DNA from 3 places in the Arthrobacter sp. Y3221157 genome. Region 3 is predicted to be linked to each of the others. Evidence: riboswitches for the same ligand, from Rfam matches in the RefSeq annotation. Region 3 holds a riboswitch; each other region holds the start of a gene.

Region 1 (7,103 bases), on a different contig from region 3:
CCAGGTCGGCTTCCCCAAACCAAGGCGTTTCGTCGGACAGGGTGGCGCGAAGCTCGTCCAATTCCGGGATGCTGACACGGGAAATGATGTCCTCCGCACCCGCCTTCTTCTGGGGCCTGCCAGTACAGTCCTCGGTGAAGATGACCAGCGCACTGCTCTTGACGTAAGGCAGGGTGGCGTTACGGAGCCGTTCCGCTATTTTGGCCAGTGGGGCATCAGCCAGGGCAGCAACGGTCTGCAACAGTGGCCATGGCAGGTCTGTAACGGTCATGTCATCTTCCTAGTGGCTGGTCGAGGAGAGGTGGATCACACCACCCAGTCCTAAAGTATAGTAAAAACTGCCAGAAAACAGGATTACTGCTACCCCTTTGTTTCGCGATGATTGATCTAACCGAAAGTTCGTGTGGTCGCGCAAGGCCAAATCATCTAATCAAAGGGGATTAATAGTGAACCCGACAGCAAATGCCGTACTCACCCCGCGTCCTGATACTGCTGTACTGGACTGGACGTCCCAGGACCAGCGCGCGGTGGACACACTCCGCGTCCTGGCAGCCGACGCCGTTGAGAAGGTGGGCAACGGACACCCGGGGACCGCGATGAGCCTGGCTCCTGCTGCGTATCTTCTTTTCCAGAAGCTGATGCGCCACGATCCGCGCGATCCGGACTGGATCGGCCGTGACCGGTTCATCCTGTCCCCGGGGCACTCCTCGCTGACCCTCTACAGCCAGCTGTTCCTGTCAGGCTACGGCCTGGAACTGGAGGACCTTCAGGCGCTTCGGACCTGGGGTGCACTGACCCCCGGCCACCCGGAGTACAAGCACACTGCCGGTGTGGAGATCACCACCGGCCCGCTGGGCCAGGGCCTTGCATCCTCGGTGGGCTTTGCCTACTCCCAGCGCCGCCAGCGCGGCCTGTTCGACGCCGATGCTCCCGCCGGCGAGAGCCCGTTCGACCACACCATTTGGGTCATTGCCTCCGACGGCGACATCCAGGAAGGCGTGACCTCGGAGGCTTCCTCCCTGGCCGGCCACCAGGAACTGGGCAACCTCGTCGTCATCTACGACGAGAACCACATCTCCATTGAGGACGATACCGACATCGCCTTCACTGAGGATGTCCTGAAGCGTTACGAAGCCTACGGCTGGCACACCCAGCGCGTTGACTGGACCGAGACGGGCGAATACGTCGAAGACGTCCAAGAGCTCTACTCCGCGCTGCTGGCGGCCAAGGCTGAGACCTCCAGGCCGTCCATCATCTCGTTGCGCACCATCATCGGCTACCCCGCCCCCAAGAAGCAGAACACCGGCAAGATCCACGGATCAGCCCTGGGCGCCGATGAAGTTGCAGCTCTGAAGGAAGTGCTGGGCTTCGACCCCGCCAAGTCCTTCGAGGTGGATGAGGACGTCCTTGCCCACGCCCGCAAGGTTGTGGACCGCGGCGCAGCCGCCCGCTCCGAATGGGAAGAGTCCTTCTCCGCCTGGCAGTCCGCCAACCCCGAGGGCGCCGCCCTGCTGGAGCGCGTCGAAGCCCGCCGGCTGCCCGCCGGACTCGACGCCGCCCTGCCGGTCTTCGAGGCAGGAAAGGACGTCTCCACCCGCGCCGCCTCCGGCAAGGTCCTGAACGCCATCGGACCGGTCATGCCGGAACTCTGGGGCGGTTCGGCCGACCTCGCCGAGTCCAACAACACCACCATCGAGGGGTCGCCGTCGTTCATCCCGGCTTCCCGCTCCACGGAAGCGTGGAAGGGCAACCCCTACGGCCGCGTCCTGCACTTCGGCATCCGCGAGCACGCCGCCGCCTCGATCGTGAATGGCATCAGCCTGCACGGCAAGACCCGCGCGTTCTCAGGGACGTTCCTGATCTTCAGTGACTACCAGAAGCCGGCCATCCGCCTTGGAGCCCTGATGGGCGTCGGGTCCATCTATGTGTGGTCACACGACTCCATTGGACTGGGCGAGGATGGCCCCACCCACCAGCCGGTGGAACAGCTCTCCACCCTGCGTGCGATCCCGGGCCTGGACGTTGTTCGACCGGCCGACGCCAACGAGGTTGGCATCGCGTGGAAGACCATGCTGGAAAACCACAGCAACCCGGCCGGCATCGTCCTGACCCGCCAGAACGTTCCGACTTTCGCCCGCGGCGAGGGGACCGCCGAGGGTGACACCTTCGCTTCCCCGGCCGGTGTGGCCAAGGGCGGCTACGTCCTGGCCGAGGCATCCAATGGCGGTGCCACCGTTCCGGCCCAGGTGCTCCTGATCGCCACCGGCTCCGAAGTGCAGCTGGCAGTCCAGGCCCGCGAAGCACTCCAGGCCGAAGGCATCGCCACCCGTGTCATCTCCATGCCGTGCGTTGAGTGGTTCAACAAGCAGGACGCTGCCTACCGTGAGTCGGTCCTCCCGTCCGCGGTCAGGGCGCGTGTCTCCGTCGAAGCAGGACTGGCCCTGGGCTGGAAGGAATTCGTCGGTGATGCCGGCCGTTCCATCAGCCTCGAGCACTACGGCGCCTCCGCTGACTACAAGCGTCTCTTCCAGGAGTTCGGCATCACGGCGGAAGCAGTCACAGCCGCCGCTAAGGACTCCCTCGCAGGCCTGCAGGCCTAACAACCGATTTCAGGAGAAAAGACAATGACTACTCCCACCCAACAGCTCTCCGACGCCGGAGTATCGATCTGGCTGGACGATCTTTCCCGAGGCCGGCTCTCCAGCGGCGGGCTGCAGAAGCTCATCGAAGAGAAGAACGTGGTTGGCGTGACGACCAACCCGTCCATCTTCCAGGCCGCGATCACTTCGGGCACCGACTACGACGCCGCTATCGCCGGGCTTGCCGCCCGGGGCAGCAGCGTGGAGGAGACGATCTTCGAGATCACCACCACCGATGTCGCGGACGCCTGTGACCTCTTCGCCCCTATCGCCGCCGCCACGAACGGCGTTGACGGCCGCGTGTCCATCGAGGTAGACCCCCGCCTCGCCTGGGACACCGCCGGCACCATCGCCGAGGCCAAACAACTGTTCAAGAAGGTCGACAAAGACAACGTCCTGATCAAGATCCCGGCCACCCTTGAGGGCCTTGAGGCCATCACTTCCGTTCTGGCCGAGGGTATCAGCGTCAATGTGACCCTGATCTTCTCGCTGGAGCGCTACCGCGCCGTCATCAACGCCTTCCAGGCCGGCCTGAAACAGGCCAAGGAGAACGGCCACGACCTCTCGAAGATCCATTCGGTGGCGTCCTTCTTCGTTTCGCGTGTGGATACCGAGATCGACAAGCGCCTCGACGCCATCGGCACCGACGAAGCCAGGGCGCTCAAGGGCAAGGCAGGCGTCGCCAACGCCCGCTTGGCTTACCAGGTCTACGAGGAGCTGTTTGCCACCGAACGCTGGGCAGTCCTGGCTCAAGCCGGCGCCCGCCGGCAGCGGCCGCTATGGGCCTCCACCGGTGTGAAGGACCCCGCTTACCCGGACACCCTCTACGTCACCGAACTCGCCGCCGCCGACGTGGTAAACACCATGCCCGAGAAAACGCTGGACGCCACTTTCGACCACGGCGTGATCACCGGCGACACGATCACCGGCACATACGAGGAAGCACAAGGTGTGCTCACCGCCATCGAGTGCCTCGGCGTCTCCTACAACGACGTCGTCACTCTCCTGGAATCCGAAGGTCTGGACAAGTTCGTGGCCAGCTGGAAGGAACTGCTGGCCGATGTTGAGGGCGCGCTCTCCAGCGCCCGGAAGGCATCCTGACCACCGCCCGGAAAGCATCCTGAACCATTGAGTGCGCCCTGCGCGGGACCCATAGGGGTCCCGCGCAGTGGCCGCAGATCAGAAAGGCGGACACCATGTCCAAGCCACCCCTAAATTGCTGTATCAATCCCAGCATCCTGTCGGCCGACTTCGTCAACCTCGAAGCAGAGCTTGCCCGCATCAGCAATGCCGATGCTGTCCACGTGGACGTCATGGACAACCACTTCGTCCCGAACCTGACCATCGGCCTGCCTGTCGTGGAAAGGATCCAGAAGGTCAGTCCTGTGCCGCTGGATGCCCATCTGATGATTTCCAATGCTGACACCTGGGCCCCCCAGTTCGCTGACGCCGGTATTGCCTCGGTCACCTTCCATGTTGAAGCATCGGTTGCACCGATCAAGCTTGCCCGTGAGCTTCGCGCCCGGGGCTCGAAGGCCGGCATGGCCCTGCGCCCTGCCACGCCGGTGGAGCCGTACCTGGACATGCTTTCCGAACTGGACATGCTGCTGATCATGACCGTTGAACCGGGCTTTGGAGGCCAGGCCTTTTTGGACGTGATGCTGCCCAAAATCCGCCGGGCCCGCGCCGCCGTCGACGGTTCAGGGGTGAACGTAGCCATCCAGGTGGACGGCGGCATCACGGAAGAAACCATCACCCGTGCCGCCGAGGCCGGCGCCAACGTCTTTGTCGCTGGCTCGGCCGTGTACGGCAAACATTCCCCTGCTGAGGCAATCGAGTCACTGCGCGCGAACGGCCAGCTTGCCTTCGCATAGCAGCAGGCCGCCCCATCACCGCTACCAATCTTGAAGGACCCATAATGCGCGTTCACATCGCAACCGACCACGCCGGCATGGAGCTCAGCTCCCATCTGATCACCTCGCTCGCAGCCAGCGGCTACGAGATGGTGGACCACGGACCGGCCGCCTACGACGCCGAGGACGACTACCCCGCATTCTGCATCAACGCCGCCACCGCCGTCGTGGCCGACCGGGCGGCAGGCGTGGACGCGCTCGGAATCGTACTGGGCGGCTCAGGCAACGGCGAGCAAATCGCCGCAAACAAGGTCAAGGGAGTCCGGGCAGCCCTCGCGTGGAACCTCGACACAGCCAGGCTCGCCCGCCAACACAACGATGCCAACGTGGTCGCCGTCGGAGGCAGGCAGCACAGCGTCGAAGAGGCCACGGAACTGGTCAAAGCATTCCTGGCAGAACCATTTACTAATGCCGAACGCCATGAGCGCCGCATCGGCAAAATCGCCACCTTCGAAACCACGGGCGAGATCGTCGAATAACCCCCACCAACAAAACCCCGGGCCAAGGTTGTCGTCAACCCTGCCGCAAGCCATCCCGGAAAGTTCTCCCGCTGCTTAGACCAGTCGGGGATCCCAACACCGACTCTCCCGTCCCGGGGGAGCAACCCAGAAAGGAAGATTCACATGAGCATAACTTTCGAGCCGACCGCCCTCTTCCAGGGGAAGCTGGACGAAGCACCGCTCGGTCCACCCCTGGCCGAAGTGCTGGGCGACGAGATTCCGACGCGGATCACTATCCCCTTTACCAGCGATGATTCCCGGATCCTCTCCGGAGTCTGGGAAGCTGACCCAGGCCTTTCACGATGGGAGTTTCTGGAGCGCGGCGAGTCGATCTACGTCCTTGAAGGCCGCATGGTGGTTACCGAGGATGGCGGAGAGCCGACTACCGTAGAGGCCGGAACCGCAGCTATCTTCCCCATCGGTTGGAAGGGCACCTGGGAAATCCAGGAGCGCATCAGAAAATTCTTCGTCATTTTCACGCCCTGACCCAGGGAAACTGTAAGGCCTGGACACGTGCCAGGCCTTACAGTTTGTAGCCATTCATACAACGACAGGGGAGCGCCGCCGTCGGGCCCGTATGACCGGGAACCGCAGGTGGGCGCTGAGAGTGCGGACAGCCGCAGACCCTCGAACCTGATCCGGTTAGTACCGGCGCAAGGGAGTCGAGTTCTCGAAGTCCGGCAACGGCAGTAGCCGTCTGCCGTGCTTTCCCCTCCTGTTTCCCAGGAGGATTTTTTTCATGAGCACTGCAGCAATCAAGAAGACCACCAGCAAGTCCTGGCGCGTCGTGGACATCGTGGTGGCGGCCCTGATCGCCATCGCCGGTGGCGTGATATTCTGGGCCTGGTCCCAGGGCGCGGCCGCGGTATCCGGGCCGATGAACGCCGTACACCGGCCCCTCACCGGCCTGATCGCCGGCGGCTGGATGATCCCTGCGGTGCTGGGCATGCTGATCATCCGCAAGCCCGGCGCGGCGCTTTACAAGAAGTTCAACCTGCCGGTGTCGCTGCTGGCAGGCGCCGCCGCAGCATTCTTCTGCGGCCTGAACGATTCCTTCGCGCCGTGGGGCTGGAACATCGCCTACTCCGGCGGTGACAAGCTGGCCTACATCATCTTTACCGCCATCTCCGGAGCGGTCATCGCCGGTGCCCTGTCCTGGATCGCCACCCGCGGACTGGCAAAGACCGGCGTCCTGAGCTCCTTCGCCTCGCGCAAGGCAGCCACGGAGCCCGTCCTCTCCTGGGGCCCGAAAGGTTAGCTGATGACCATCACCACCGAAATGTGCCTGGACAGCGATCCGTTGATCATCGACGGAGTCGAAATAACTTCGCGGCTCATTATGGGCACTGGCGGAGCCCCCAGCTTGGACGGACTCGGAAGCGCCCTCATTGCTTCTGGGACCGAGCTGACCACCGTCGCCATGCGGCGCTATTCGCCGTCGGAAGCCGGTTCCTTATTCCAACTCCTGCTCGACCACAAGATCCGGGTGCTGCCCAACACCGCAGGATGCTTCACGGCAAAAGATGCGGTGCTCACCGCCGAAATGGCGCGCGAAGCATTGGAAACCGACTGGGTCAAGCTCGAGGTGATAGCTGACGAGCACACCCTGTTGCCCGATGCCGTGGAACTGGTCGATGCCACGGAGCAATTGGTCAACCGCGGCTTCAAGGTATTCGCGTACACCAACGATGATCCGGTCCTGGCCCTACGGCTCGAGCATCTGGGAGCCTCCACCGTTATGCCCCTTGGCTCACCCATCGGCACAGGCCTGGGCATCCTGAACCCGCACAACATCGAGCTGATTGTGTCCCGCGCTTCCGTGCCCGTCGTGCTCGACGCCGGCATCGGAACCGCCTCGGACGCGGCCTTTGCAATGGAACTTGGGTGTGACGCTGTCCTGCTGGCTACAGCTGTCACCCGGGCACAGAATCCGGCGCGCATGGCCAACGCATTTAAACACGCAGTCCTCTCTGGAAGGCTGGCGAGCCGCGGCGGCCGCATACCCCGCCGCGAGCATGCACTGGCGTCATCACCCTTGGAAGGACGAGCCG
Region 2 (7,103 bases), on a different contig from region 3:
CCCGGCGCCGCGGCTGTTCCAAACGTTCATGGCCATGTGGTGGTGGTACCGGCCTGCAGAAACAAAGAGGGCCTGCCCGTGCCACCCAGCGGTCTTCTCGAAGCCGAGGATGCCAACGTAGAAGTCGCGGGCGGACTGCACGTCGCCCACCTGGAGGTGGACGTGGCCCACGCCGGCCGCGGTGGAGTGCTGCGCTTCCAGGGCTTCCTCCGTGAGGTGCTGCTCGAGGTAGCGCTGCGGCGGCAGTGCCAGGCTGTCCATCACCACGTCCGTCCCGTTCCAGGACCAGTTGCTGCGCGGCCGGTCCCAGTACAGCTCAATGCCGTTGCCTTCCGGGTCATTGAAATAGAAGGCTTCGCTGACGAGGTGGTCGGCGCTGCCGGTGAACGAATGCGGGTCGAAGCGGGCGGCGGTGGCGATGGTTGCAGCAAGGGAGGCCTGGTCCCCGAACAACAGCGCGGTATGGAAGAGGCCGGCCTCCCCCCTGCCCGGAAGGTTCAGTCCGGGAGCGGGTGCCAGGTGGACAAGCGGCTTCTGGCGGCGGCCGAGGTAGAGGCCGCCGTCCTGCTCGGCGACGACGTCGAGGCCGAGGGCGCGCTGGTAGTAGTCGGTCATGACCTTCATGTCACCGACCTTGAGCATCACGGTGCCCATGGTGAGGTCAGCGGGAAGAAGATCCTGGCTGGTGGCTTCTGCGGTCATTGAGTGCTCCCTGTGCTGGGGGCCGAACGGGGGGAACGGCCCGTCACAGTTAAAATTACTTGAAGCTTCAATTTATTCCAAGTACTTTCCTATGGTCCGCTGGTGAGGATGCGGCCTCCCAGCACCACGTGGGAAAGATCCCGGACAGCTTCCGGCCGGGTGCGCGGATCCTCCCGGCAGAGAACGACGTCGGCACGCGCCCCCTCAGCCACGCCGTCGGCTCCGAGCCACTCCCGCGCCGCCCAGCAGGCAGCGTCGAGCGCAGCCGCCACGGGCAGGCCTGCCTGGTGCAGTGCAAGGATCTCGTCGGCGATCCTGCCGTGCCTGATGACGCTGCCGGCGTCGGTACCTGCGTAAATCCTCACGCCGGCGTCGTACGCCTCGCCCACCCGCTCCAGGCGCCGCTCCCACAGGGCCATCATGTGCGCGGCGTAGCGCGGGAATTTGTGCCTTGCCTGCGCAGCGATGTCGGGGAACGTGGCGATGTTGACCAGGGTAGGGACGATGGGCACGCCCTGTTCCGCAAAACGGGGAAGGTGCCGCGGCAGGAGGCCGGTGGCGTGCTCGATGCAGTCAATGCCCGCATCCAGCATCTGGTCAAGAGTGTCTTCGGCGAAGCAGTGCGCAGTCACGCGGGCGCCCTCGTCATGGGCGGCCCGGACGGCGTCACGGACGACGGCGGCCGGAAACGAGGGTGCCAGGTCGCCGGCTCCGCGGTCGATCCAGTCCCCGACGAGCTTGACCCAGCCGTCGCCGTCGCGGGCCTGTTTGCGCACGGCCTCCACCAGGTCCTCCGGTTCCACCTCGTCCGCGAAGCCACGGAGGTACCGGCGTGTGCGGGCCACATGGCGTCCGGCCCGGATCAGCACCGGGAAGTCCCGGCCGCCCTGCATCCACCGGGTGTCGGCCGGTGAGCCGGCATCACGAACCAGCAGCGTTCCGGCAGCCAGGTCCACCCGGGCCTGGCGCGCCGCGGTGGCGGAATCCACCGGACCCTCCGCCCCCAGCCCGATATGGCAGTGGGCATCCACCAGGCCGGGCAGCACCCACCCGTCCAGCACCCGGTCCGGAGCCTGCTGCGGGCGGATAAACGTCAGCACCCCGTCCACGGACCACAGGCCACGGTGTTCGCTGGCCGGCCCGGTCAGCACAGGGCCGCTGAATTCTATGATTTCCGGCATCGGACTCCCTTTTCGTCGCCAGTCAGGCTAGCACCGGCAGTCGTGGCAAGGATCGGCGGAGCGGCTGTGGTAGCTTCGTTCCTGACCACACGGGTGCCCCTGCAGGGGCTGAGATCGGGCTGAGGCAGCCTGCGACCGTCGAACCTGTCCGGGTAATGCCGGCGAAGGAAGTGAGTATTCCTTGAGTACACCAAATGAACAGCAGAGCCCTGCCCAAAACCAGTCCGGGAGCGCACAGCCGGACGGAAAGCCAGGGGCACCTGCCACCCGGTCACTGGCATCGCATGCGCTGGCCTTCATCGAAGATGGCGAATCCGGCATCCGGGTCCCGGTGACGGAAATCTCCCTGGAACCGTCCCCCAATGGAGAGGCGAACCCGCCCTTCCGCACCTACCGGACCGCCGGACCGGGCAGTGATCCGGTAATGGGGCTGCCGCCCTTCCGGGCAGCATGGATCGCAGAGAGGGGAGACACCGAGGCGTACAGCGGCAGGGACAGGAACCTGCTCGACGACGGCCGCTCGGCTGTCCGCCGCGGCGCCGCATCAGCCGAGTGGAAGGGCGCGCAGCCGGCGCCCCGCCGCGCCGTCGTAGGCCGGACCGTGACCCAGATGCACTATGCCAGGCAGGGCATCATCACACCTGAGATGCGCTTCGTGGCCCTGCGCGAAAACTGCGACGTGGAGCTGGTCCGCAGCGAACTGGCGGCGGGCCGGGCCATCATCCCCAGCAACATCAACCACCCCGAGTCGGAGCCGATGATCGTCGGCAAGGCATTCCTGGTGAAGATCAACGCCAACATCGGCAACTCCGCTGTCACCAGTTCCATCGCAGAGGAGGTGGACAAGCTGCAGTGGGCCACGCAGTGGGGCGCGGACACAGTGATGGACCTCTCCACCGGCGATGACATCCACACCACGCGGGAATGGATCATCCGGAACTCCCCCGTGCCGATCGGTACCGTGCCCATCTATCAGGCGCTGGAGAAGGTCAATGGCGAAGCCAACAAGCTGACCTGGGAGATCTTCCGCGACACCGTCATTGAGCAGTGCGAGCAGGGCGTGGACTACATGACGGTGCACGCCGGTGTCCTCCTGCGCTACGTGCCGCTGACAGCAAACCGGGTCACGGGCATCGTGTCGCGTGGCGGCTCCATCATGGCCGGCTGGTGCCTGGCGCACCACCAGGAGAATTTCCTCTACACGCACTTCGACGAACTGTGTGAAATCTTCGCCAAATACGACGTCGCGTTTTCGCTTGGGGACGGGCTGCGGCCGGGTGCCACGGCGGACGCGAACGACGACGCCCAGTTCGCGGAGCTGGACACGCTCGCGGAACTCACCCTGCGGGCCTGGGAATACGACGTCCAGGTGATGGTGGAAGGTCCCGGGCACATCCCCTTCCACCTGGTCCGTGAAAACGTGGAGCGCCAGCAGGAGCTGTGTAAGGGGGCGCCCTTCTACACCCTGGGTCCCCTGGTTACGGACGTGGCGCCGGGCTACGACCACATCACGTCAGCCATCGGCGCCACGGAAATCGCCCGCTACGGCACGGCGATGCTCTGCTACGTGACACCGAAGGAACACCTGGGCCTGCCCAACAAGGACGACGTCAAGACGGGGGTCATCACCTACAAAATCGCAGCGCACGCTGCGGACCTGGCCAAGGGCCACCCCGGCGCGCACGAACGCGATGACGCGCTGTCCAAGGCACGCTTTGAATTCCGCTGGCGCGACCAGTTCGCCCTGTCACTGGATCCGGTGACCGCCGAGGCCTTCCATGACGAGACGCTCCCAGCGGAGCCGGCCAAGACGGCCCATTTCTGCTCCATGTGCGGACCCAAGTTCTGCTCCATGCGGATCAGCCAGGATATCCGGGACGAATACGGAACCGCGGAAGCACAGGCGGCCCTTGCCGACCGGGCCACGGGGATGCGGGAGAAGAGCCAGGAATTCCTGGCCTCGGGCGGCAAGGTCTACCTGCCGGAACCGCGGCTGCCCGAGACTGTCTCCACGTAGAAGCCTTCCCCTTCGTCCGGCTGGCAATTGGGGGCCGGCCGGACGAAGGGGAAGCCCGGGCGGTCCGTCAGGACGCCCGGGCGGACCGGGCCCTGCTGATGTCGCTGATAAAGGACCGGACGGCCCGGTCCCCGTCGGGGGAATCATGCGGCCGGTGCCCGCCGGCAGCGGTGCGGTGCACGGCTCCGGTTTCGCGGAGGTAGCCGGCAATTTCCTCGTACAGGGGTTCCCATCCGCCGGTCAGGACCAGGGTGGGGACCCCGGGAACGATGTGCAGCGGCGCCTCCCAGGAGGGCGCCTGCAGCCGCAGGCGCCGGGCGGACCGCTTCTCCTCCGCGGTGGCCGGTTCCTGCAGGTCGGTGGCATAGACCCGCCGCACGAACTCGCGCTGGAAGTCTTCGTCGCTGAGCTGGTGCCGGACCTCGAACAAGGGCTGCATGAGGCCGATGTGGGCCGCCGTGGCCGGCAGTTCCGCCGTCAGCGACAGGCATGCCGGTTCCACTAGGGTCAGCGAATAGACGAGATCGGGCCGTTCCACGGCAGCCATCATGGCCGCGATGGCACCCTGGGCGTGGGCCACGACGTGGCCGCCGGCGGCGCCGCGCCCATCGTCAGCGAGCGACCGCAACACGATGGCGGTATCCGCGGCGAACGAGGACTCCACCGGTTCGGCGACCGGATCGAAGCCGTGGCGGCGCAGGAACAGAGCGTCGTAGGACAGTGCCATGCCATGCTGGCGCGGCCATGCTGCGGCACCGTAACTTCCGGCGCCGTGCACGAACACTACCCTCTGCTTGAACATGTCCCAACCCTATTCCACGGCACAGACTTCCCCGGGAACCGCCCCAGCAACCAGCATTCGGCGCCCGGCAGGGCGCTGCGGGAGTATCCCCTGCTGGTCAGCCCGGCGGAAGCCCCTACTTGCCGAGGAACTTGTCGAAGCCCTTGGGCAGGTTCAACTGGGACGGGTCGAAGTCGCCGGACTGCTGGCCGAAGGCAGCGCCGGTCGGGAGCGCCTTGGCGGCGTTGGCCCGGCGTGCCTCGGCTTCCTTCCGCTCCTGGGCCGCCTTGGCCGGATTGCCGGACTTTGCCTTCTTCTTCGGCGCGCTCTTGGCGTTCTTCCGCGCTCCCCCTCCGGCGCCGGGAAGGCCGGGCATGCCCGGCATGCCCGGCATGCCACCCTGGGCCATCTTCTTCATCATCTTCTGGGCCTGGGCAAAGCGCTCCAGCAGGCCGTTGACCTCGGAAACGTGGACACCGGAACCGCGGGCGATACGGGCGCGGCGCGAGCCGTTGATGATCTTGGGGGCCAGGCGCTCGTGCGGCGTCATGGAGCGGACGATCGCTTCCACGCGGTCGATCTCGCGCTCGTCGAACTGCTCCAGCTGCTGGCGGATGTTCTGGGCACCCGGCATCATCATGAGCATTTTCTTCATCGATCCCATGTTGCGGATCTGCTGCATCTGGGCGAGGAAGTCCTCCAGGGTGAAGTCTTCCTGGTCGGCGAATTTCTTCGCCATCCGGGCAGCTTCTTCCTTGTCCCAGGACTTCTCGGCCTGCTCGATGAGCGTGAGGACATCGCCCATGTCCAGGATGCGCGAGGCCATCCGGTCCGGATGGAACAGCTCGAAGTCGTCCAGTCCTTCACCCGTGGAGGCGAACATGACCGGCTTGCCGGTGACCGACGCGACGGAAAGCGCCGCACCGCCGCGGGCGTCGCCGTCGAGCTTGGACAGGACGATGCCGGTGAAGTTCACGCCCTCGTCGAAGGCGAGCGCCGTGTTCACCGCGTCCTGGCCGATCATGGAGTCGATGACGAACAGCACTTCGTTCGGCACGATGGCGCGGCGGATCTGGCGCGCCTGCTCCATCATGTCGGCGTCGACGCCCAGCCGGCCGGCGGTGTCGACGATGACGACGTCGTGCAGCTTCTGGCGGGCTTCCTCGACGCCGGCGCGCGCCACTTCCACGGGATCGCCCGCAGGCCGGTCGAGTTCGGTGGAGGTGGCGCCCGGGTGCGGAGCGAAGACGGGTACCTTGGCCCGCTCGCCCACCACCTGCAGCTGGGTGACGGCGTTGGGGCGCTGGAGGTCGCAGGCCACCAGGATGGGGCTGTGGCCCTGGGCCTTGAGCCACTTGGATAGCTTGCCGGCGAGGGTGGTCTTACCGGCGCCCTGGAGGCCGGCCAGCATGATGATGGTGGGGCCGCTCTTGGCGAGGCGGATGCGCCGGGTCTCGCCGCCCAGGATCTCCTGCAGTTCCTCGTTGACGATCTTGACGATCTGCTGGCTCGGGTTCAGCGCTGCCGACACCTCGGCGCCGAGGGCGCGTTCGCGGACCCGCCCAGTGAATTCACGCACCACGGGAACGGCAACGTCCGCGTCAAGGAGGGCACGGCGGATCTCACGGACTGTGGCATCGACGTCCGCCTCAGTGAGGCGGCCCTTGCCGCGGAGATTCTTGAAGGTTGCTGTCAACCGGTCAGACAGGGAATTGAACACGCGCCGCGCACTTCTTTCAGGAGATGATCGGGACTCGACTATCTAGGGTACCAAGTCGGGCCCGGCAGATGGCATGCTGGCAAAATGACGAGCCAAACAACTGTAAAAACCCTGCTCATCCTCGGCGCCTCGGGGGATCTGACCGGCCGGCTGCTCCTTCCGGGCCTGGCGCGCCTGGTGGCAAGGGGACGCGGGGCCGGGCTCCGGCTTGTCGGGGCAGGGTCGGACCCCTGGACGCCGGAGCAGTGGCGGGAACGCGTGCAGTCATCCTTCACTGCGGCGGCCGAGGCTGCCGGGGCCGACGGCCGGGATGCTCTGAAGTCGCTGGAAAAGGAGACCGTCTACCACCAGCTGGATGTCACCGCCGGTGGTGCCCTTGCGGCGTTACTGAACAGCCTCGAGGGACCGGTGGCAGTGTACTTCGCACTCCCTCCGAAGATCAGCCAGCTTGCCTGCGAATCCCTGCGGCCGGAGGACGTTCCGCCCGGGACCCGGCTGGTGATGGAGAAGCCGTTCGGTTCAAGCGAGGAGTCCGCACGCTCCCTCAACCAGACCCTGGTGCGGCTCGTCCCCGAGGACCATATCCACCGCGTGGACCATTTCCTCGGCAAGGCCACCGTGCTGAACATCCTGGGGCTGCGCTTCGCGAACAACTTCCTGGAGCCGGTCTGGAACCGGCACCACGTCGAAAAGGTGGAAATC
Region 3 (7,103 bases):
CGGGCACCCTGCCCAGCAGCGGGGCGTTGTCCGGGGTCGCCGGCCGGGCCCGCGCCGTACATTCAAGCATTTCCAGCTCGGCCACGGCCGGGACCAGGACCTGCGCGTCCCGGAGTAGCTGATAGACGCCGCCTGCGGACACCGTTCCGGCAGCGGACCGGAGGGCTTGCGGGGGTACGGCACCGGCCCCGGCGAGGGCATCCTCACGCTGGGTGGCTCCGATCACCACCGTTCCGTCCTCCCGGGGAACGATGTACACCGGCACGCCGCGGACCAGGCCGCGGACGGTGGCCGTCACCAGCGGCCGGAGGCGCTGCGGTACGGCGAGGCGGAGGATGTCCCCGTAGACCGGCCGCAGCGGCAGGTGCAGGCCCGCGGGCAAGTCCATCAGCGCAGCGGCATCCAGTCCATTGGCAACCACGGTTTCTCCGGCCAGCACTTTGCCGCCGCCGGCGAGCCGGGCTCCCGCAACAGTGCCATCAGCCCACAGCAGGCCCAAGGCCCTGTCCGGCACCGCGTAGCCGTCCACTGCGCCCGCAACTGCGGGGCCACGGCCGGCGGCTTCCCCGGCGAGGGCGTTGCGAAGGCAGGACACCAGCAGCCGGGGGTCCACCTGGTGGTCCGCAGGGGTGTCGAGGGCACACGCGATGGCGGGGCTGAGCAAAGGTTCCCGCCGCCGCGCCTCGCGGACGGTCAACGGCTCAACAGCCAGGCCATTGGCCTGCTGGACCGCGCGCAGGTCCATCAAAGCCCTACGGTCGGCGGCGTCGGCACCCACGGCGAGGGTCGGCGTCGTCAGGTACCCGGTTTTCTCCCCGGACGCACAGGCCAGGTCCGCGATGAAGCCGGGCCACCGGGCGGAAGAGGCCAGCATCAGGTCCAGGAGGTCCTCTTCCTGGTAGTGCAGCTCGCTCACCGGTGCGAGCATCCCGGCGGCCGCCCAGCTGGCGCCGGAGCCGGGTGCGTCATCGATCAGCGCGACGCTGCGGCCTGAGCGCTGTGCTTCCCAGGCGATCGCGTGGCCCACCACTCCGCCGCCGATGACTGCGACGTCGGCCCTGATGGTGCCGTTGGGGGGTTGCGGGGGTGCTGTGTTGGGGGTGCCCATGTGTCTCCTTCCCTACGCCGGAATTACCCGGATCAGGTCAAGCGGTCGGCTCTGACGCCCTCTCAGCCCGGCGCTTTATGACAGCTGCCGCAGGCTCCCGCAGTACGAGGCAAGTGTAGAGGAACTAGGCTTGCAGCCATGAATGTGTCCCACTCCGCTGCCGCTGCCGGCGCCTCCGCAACCGATGCCTTCACCACCGCCGAGGGAACCGCAGGGCTCAAGTCTGCCCGCCTCTATCTGTGTACTGACGCCCGCGCTGACCGCGGCGACTTCGCGGATTTCGTGGATGCCGCCTTCGCCGGCGGAGTGGACATTATCCAACTCCGCGACAAGACCATCGAGGCTGCCGAGGAGCTGGAACTGCTGGCCGTACTCAGGGAGGCTGCGCAGCGCCATGGCCGGCTGTGGGCAGTGAATGACCGCGCCGACGTCGCGGTGTTGTCCGGCGCGCCGGTGTTCCACATCGGGCAAAAGGACCTCCCCCTGCCCGCGGCACGCACCCTGCTGAACGGCAACGCCGCCATTGGACTCTCCAGCCACACCCCGGAACAGGTGGATGCCGCACTTGTTGCCGCCGCAGGGCCTGCCGGATTGGACTATTTCTGCGTGGGGCCGGTCTGGGCCACCCCCACCAAACCGGGCCGGGCGGCCGTGGGACCGGAGCTGGTGAAATACGCTGCGGCAGCCGCGGCCAAAGCCGGCAACGAGGTGCCGTGGTTCGCCATCGGCGGCATCGACCACTCCAATATCAGCGAGGTGGTGGAAGCGGGAGCCCGGAGGATTGTGGTGGTGCGGGCCATCACCGAAGCGGCGGATCCCGCCGCGGCGGCGGCCTCACTCCTGGCCGTTTTGGACGCTCCCGCGTCCTGACCTGCCGGCAGGGCAACACGGCCCTGCCTTCTATCCCGCCAATGGCCTGCATATTCGGCGGTCTTCGGGCTAGGCTGATTTTCGTGTCACACCATCGGCTGGCTCCCAACGTCCATGAGCACAACAACGCGCTGGAAGAGGCCCTGGGCGCGCTGCGGACCGAGCTGGAGCTGCCCGGGCCATACCCGGAGCACGCGGTCCGGGACGCCGAAGCGGCCGTGGCCGCGCTGGAGCTTCCGTCCCACGACCTGACCGGGGTCGAATTCATCACCATCGATCCGGCCTCGTCCACGGACTTGGACCAGGCGCTGTTCATAGAGGCCGACGGCGGCGGCTACCACGTGCTGTACGCCATCGCCGACGTTCCGGCCTTCGTGAAGCCGGGCGGACCGCTGGACCAGGAAACGCGGCGCCGCGGGCAGACCTTCTACGCCCCCGACGGACGGATTCCGCTGCATCCGGAGGTCATCAGTGAAGGGGCGGGGAGCCTGCTGCCTGGCCAGGAGTGCCCGGCCTTCGTCTGGGACTTCCGCCTGGACGGCAATGCCGAAGTCACCTCTGCCACAGTCAGACGGGCACGGATGCGCAGCCGCGCCAAGCTGAGCTACAAGGGCGCGCAGGCCCAACTGGACACCGGTACCGCATCCCCGGTCCTGCAGCTGCTGAAAGAGGTTGGCCTCAAGCGCGTGGAGCTGGAACGCGCCCGTGACGGCGCCAGCCTGAATATGCCGGAGCAGGAGATCGTCCAGCTCCCCGACGGCGGATACCGCATCGCCGCCGCGCCGCAGCTGCCCGTGGAGGACTGGAACGCCCAGATTTCGCTCATGACGGGCATGGCTGCCGCGCAGCTCATGCTGGACGGCAAGGTGGGCATCCTGCGGACCATGCCCGCGCCGGACGATCGCTCCCTGAACCACTTCAAACTCCAGACGGAGGTGCTGGGGAAACCGTGGGACGGCGAGGTCAGCTACGGCGAGTACCTGCGCAGCCTGGACCCCACCGAACCGCGGCAGCTGGCAATCATGCACTCGGCGGGGATGCTGTTCCGCGGAGCCTCCTACACCGCTTTTGACGGCAGCGTACCGGAGGCTGCTGTGCAGGCCGCCATCGGTGCGGCCTACGCGCACACCACCGCTCCCCTGCGCCGGCTGGTGGACCGCTTTGTGCTGGTGATCTGCGAGGCTCTCAGTAACGGCGGCAACGTTCCTGGCTGGGTGCGGCAGGCCCTGCCGTCGCTTCCCGAGATCATGGCCGGCTCGGACCAGCTGGCGTCCCGGATGGAGCGGATGGCGCTGGATACCGTGGAGGCCGCGCTGCTGGTCAACCATGTGGGCCAGGAGTTCGATGCCATCGTCATCTCCGGCTCGAAGCCCCAAAAGGACAACGGCAACGGCGGCAGCCCCCGCAATGGGAATGGGAAGAACGGAAACGGGAAGAACGGTAACGGCAACGGCGGTTCCGGCATCATCCAGATCGCCGAACCTGCCGTAACAGCCCGCTGCGCCGGCGACCTGGAGTCCGGCACCAAGGTCCGCGTCCGCCTGCTTTCCTCCGATATTGCCACCCGCGAGGTCCACTTCGAACTGGTCGGCTGACACCCGTTGCGGGCCCGGCTTCCCGCCCCGAAGGGTGCAAAAGCCGGTATTGCGGCCCTGTACGGCTAGACTGGAGAAGTAGAAATGGATGCCCGGTCGTTGATTTCCTTGATTTGAAACCAACAAGCCCGCCCCTACGCGATCTTGAGATTTGCCCGCTGGTCACCAGTGCCAGCATTAGATAGCCCGCGATCGGCTTCCACTGGAAATGCTTGTGCGCCCGAGCGTGCTCCGGACCGGCCTTGCGGCCGGCCCGTCGAGCAGGCAGCGCCAATGCCCAAATGAATAAGGAAACTCCCTGTGAGTGAATTGCATACCCACCAGCTTCTGACGGACGAGACCGGCACCGAGGTGATTGAGCCGGAAGAGACCATCATCTCGGACGAGAAGCCGCACGAAATCGCGGAGAAGTCCTTCTCCGACTACAACGTCCGCGAGGACATCGTCGAATCACTGGCCGACGCCGGGATCACCCACCCCTTCCCCATCCAGGCCATGACCCTGCCGGTGGCACTGTCCGGGCACGACATCATTGGCCAGGCCAAGACCGGCACCGGCAAGACCCTCGGTTTCGGCATCCCCGCCCTGCAGCGCGTCATCGGCCAGGACGACCCCGGCTATGCCAAGCTGGCGGTCCCGGGTGCACCGCAGGCACTGGTGATTGTCCCCACCCGCGAACTGGCAGTCCAGGTGGCCAACGACCTGCAGACCGCATCCCGCAAGCGCAACGCCCGGATCGCCACCATCTACGGCGGCCGTGCCTACGAGCCGCAGGTGGAAGCGCTGAAGCAGGGCGTGGAGGTTGTGGTGGGCACCCCCGGGCGCCTGATCGACCTGTACAAGCAGAAGCACCTGAGCTTGAAGAACGTCAAGATCGTGGTCCTGGACGAGGCCGACGAGATGCTGGACCTCGGGTTCCTGCCCGATGTCGAGACCCTCATCGCCGCCACCCCGGCCGTCCGGCAGACGCTGCTGTTCTCCGCCACAATGCCCGGCCCGGTCATCGCCATGGCCCGGCGCTACATGACGCAGCCCACCCACATCCGCGCCGCCGATCCGGACGACGAGGGGCTGACCAAGCGCGATATCCGCCAGCTGATCTACCGCGCTCACAGCATGGACAAGACCGAAGTGGTGGCCCGCATTCTGCAGGCCCGGGGCCGCGGACGCACCATCATCTTCACCAAGACCAAGCGCACGGCCGCAAAAGTGGCAGAGGAACTGGTGGACCGCGGCTTCGCCGCCGCCGCCATCCACGGCGACCTGGGCCAGGGGGCCCGCGAGCAGGCCCTGCGCGCCTTCCGCAACAACAAGGTGGACGTCCTGGTGGCCACCGACGTCGCGGCCCGCGGCATCGACGTCGAAGACGTCACCCACGTCATTAACTACCAGTGCGTCGAAGACGAAAAGATCTACCTGCACCGGGTGGGCCGCACCGGCCGCGCCGGCAACAAGGGCACCGCCGTCACATTCGTGGACTGGGACGACATGCCGCGCTGGGGACTGATCAACAAGGCCCTGGGGCTGAGCGTGCCCGAGCCTGTCGAAACCTACTCCTCCTCGCCGCACCTCTACACGGACCTGGACATTCCCGAAGGCACCAAGGGCCGGCTGCCGCGCGACAAGCGCACCCTTGCCGGTGTGGACGCCGAGGTCCTGGAGGACCTGGGCGAAACCGGGAAGAAGAACAGCCGCGGCGGCGGCCGCGGGGACGGCCGTGACCGTGCCGGGCGCGGACGCCAGGATTCCGGCAGCCGCGAAGATGGCCGTGAAGGTGGCCGTGGCGGCGAGCCCGCCGGCCGCTCCGGTGAGCGCCGTCGTCGTACGTCAGGCCCGGCGGCAGCATCCGCGCCCGCCGGCGAAGCTGGACAGAACGACGGCGAGCAGCCCACGCGTGCCCGCCGCACCCGTACCCGCACCCGCCGCCGCAACGGCGAAGTGGTTGCCGGCACTGACAAGGGCGCACAGCCTGGCACCGAGGGCTAACTGCCCCTATGACTGACACTGTTTGGGCGCCGGACGGCGGCAGCCTGGTGGTGCACGCGGACAACGCGGAGTACCTCCCCACGCTGCCGGACGGCGCCTTCACACTGATTTATGTGGATCCGCCCTTCAACACCGGCAGGCCACAACGGCGCCAGGAAACCAGGATGGTGGCCAACGCCGAGGGCGGCGGCGACCGCGTGGGCTTCAAGGGCCGCTCCTACGACACCATCAAGGGTGCTTTGCACCGTTACGACGACGCGTTCAGCGACTACTGGTCCTTCCTGGAGCCGCGGCTCGTGGAGGCGTGGCGGCTGTTGGCGGAGGACGGGACGCTGTACCTGCACCTCGACTACCGAGAGGTCCACTACGCCAAGGTGATGCTGGATGCCATCTTCGGCCGGGAATGCTTCCTGAACGAGATCATCTGGGCTTATGACTACGGCGCCCGCGCCAAAAACCGCTGGCCCACCAAGCACGACAACATCCTTGTCTACGTCAAGAACCCCGCCAAGTACCACTTTGACAGTGCTGAGGTGGACAGGGAACCGTACATGGCTCCCGGCCTGGTCACCCCCGCCAAACGGGAACTGGGCAAGCTGCCCACGGACGTCTGGTGGCACACCATCGTCTCCCCCACCGGCAAGGAAAAAACCGGCTACCCCACGCAGAAGCCGGAGGGCCTGGTCCGCCGCGTCGTCGCCGCTTCAAGCCGTCCGGGCGACTGGTGCCTGGACTTCTTCGCCGGTTCTGGAACCTTGGGCGCGGTGGCGGCCAAGCTGGGCCGCAAGTTCGTCTGCGTGGACCAGAACCAGCCCGCGGTGGACATCATGGCCAAACGGCTGGGCGCGCACGCCACGCTCGTCAGCCGGCAGCCCGGCTAAGCGTCAGGAACGGACGACGGCGGTCCCCGTACCCAGTTCCTCGATCCTGGCCAGGGCTTCCGGGGACGTGAGGTTCTCGCCCAACAGGTTGGGTTTGCCGGTGCCGTGGTAGTCGGAGGAACCGGTCACCAGCAGGTCGTGCTTCGCCGCCAGCCGCCGGAGGAAGGCCCGCCCTTCCTCCGCGTTGTCGCGGTGGTCGATCTCCAGGCCTGCCAGGCCGGCGTCGATCATCTCCAGGTAGGTGCGCTCCCCCACGGTCCTGCCGCGAGCGGTCGCCACCGGATGGGCAAACACCGGGACGCCGCCGGCGGCGCGGACGAGTTCGACGGCGGTGGCGGGGTCGGGCGCGTAGTGCTGGATGAAGTAGCGCGACCGCGAGGTGAGGATGGTGGCGAAGGCGTCGGAGCGGTCCTCTACCACACCGGCGGCCACGAGGGCGTCGGCTATGTGGGGACGCCCGAGGGTGGCGCCAGGCGCCACATGGTGGATGACGTCGTCCCAGGTGAGCGGATAGTCCTCGGCGAGGAGCGTGACCATCCGCTCGGCACGTGTGAGGCGGGCGTCCTTGGCCTTGGTGATTTCCTCCAGCAGGCCGGCGTGTGCGGGGTCGTGCAGGTAGCTCAGGAGGTGAACGCTGATGCCTTCAGCGGTCCGGCAGGACAC

Evidence for each region. Region 3 has a riboswitch for thiamine pyrophosphate ahead of thiO (glycine oxidase ThiO). Riboswitches for the same ligand answer to the same signal wherever they lie in the genome.
Region 1: linked by a shared signal. The riboswitch ahead of AC5RTT_RS05680 (ECF transporter S component) and the one ahead of thiO (glycine oxidase ThiO) in region 3 are both predicted to bind thiamine pyrophosphate.
Region 2: linked by a shared signal. The riboswitch ahead of thiC (phosphomethylpyrimidine synthase ThiC) and the one ahead of thiO (glycine oxidase ThiO) in region 3 are both predicted to bind thiamine pyrophosphate.

The regions. Positions count from the first base shown of each region.
Region 1 covers NZ_JBNHFD010000012.1:3,511-10,613, forward strand. The annotation lists gene AC5RTT_RS05650 (helix-turn-helix transcriptional regulator) at 1-271, opposite strand, end outside; gene tkt (transketolase) at 447-2,600, shown strand; gene tal (transaldolase) at 2,625-3,740, shown strand; gene rpe (ribulose-phosphate 3-epimerase) at 3,836-4,513, shown strand; gene AC5RTT_RS05670 (ribose-5-phosphate isomerase) at 4,558-5,031, shown strand; gene AC5RTT_RS05675 (cupin domain-containing protein) at 5,176-5,538, shown strand; TPP riboswitch at 5,595-5,730, shown strand; gene AC5RTT_RS05680 (ECF transporter S component) at 5,792-6,310, shown strand; gene AC5RTT_RS05685 (thiazole synthase) at 6,314-7,103, shown strand, end outside.
Region 2 covers NZ_JBNHFD010000018.1:17,550-24,652, forward strand. The annotation lists gene AC5RTT_RS07490 (VOC family protein) at 1-702, opposite strand, end outside; gene AC5RTT_RS07495 (amidohydrolase family protein) at 792-1,883, opposite strand; TPP riboswitch at 1,963-2,070, shown strand; gene thiC (phosphomethylpyrimidine synthase ThiC) at 2,065-3,900, shown strand; gene AC5RTT_RS07505 (alpha/beta hydrolase) at 3,968-4,702, opposite strand; gene ffh (signal recognition particle protein) at 4,818-6,401, opposite strand; gene AC5RTT_RS07515 (glucose-6-phosphate dehydrogenase) at 6,486-7,103, shown strand, end outside.
Region 3 covers NZ_JBNHFD010000019.1:41,328-48,430, reverse strand. The annotation lists gene thiO (glycine oxidase ThiO) at 1-1,108, opposite strand, end outside; TPP riboswitch at 1,101-1,219, opposite strand; gene thiE (thiamine phosphate synthase) at 1,247-1,978, shown strand; gene AC5RTT_RS07865 (RNB domain-containing ribonuclease) at 2,062-3,573, shown strand; gene AC5RTT_RS07860 (DEAD/DEAH box helicase) at 3,874-5,559, shown strand; gene AC5RTT_RS07855 (DNA-methyltransferase) at 5,568-6,440, shown strand; gene AC5RTT_RS07850 (PHP domain-containing protein) at 6,444-7,103, opposite strand, start outside.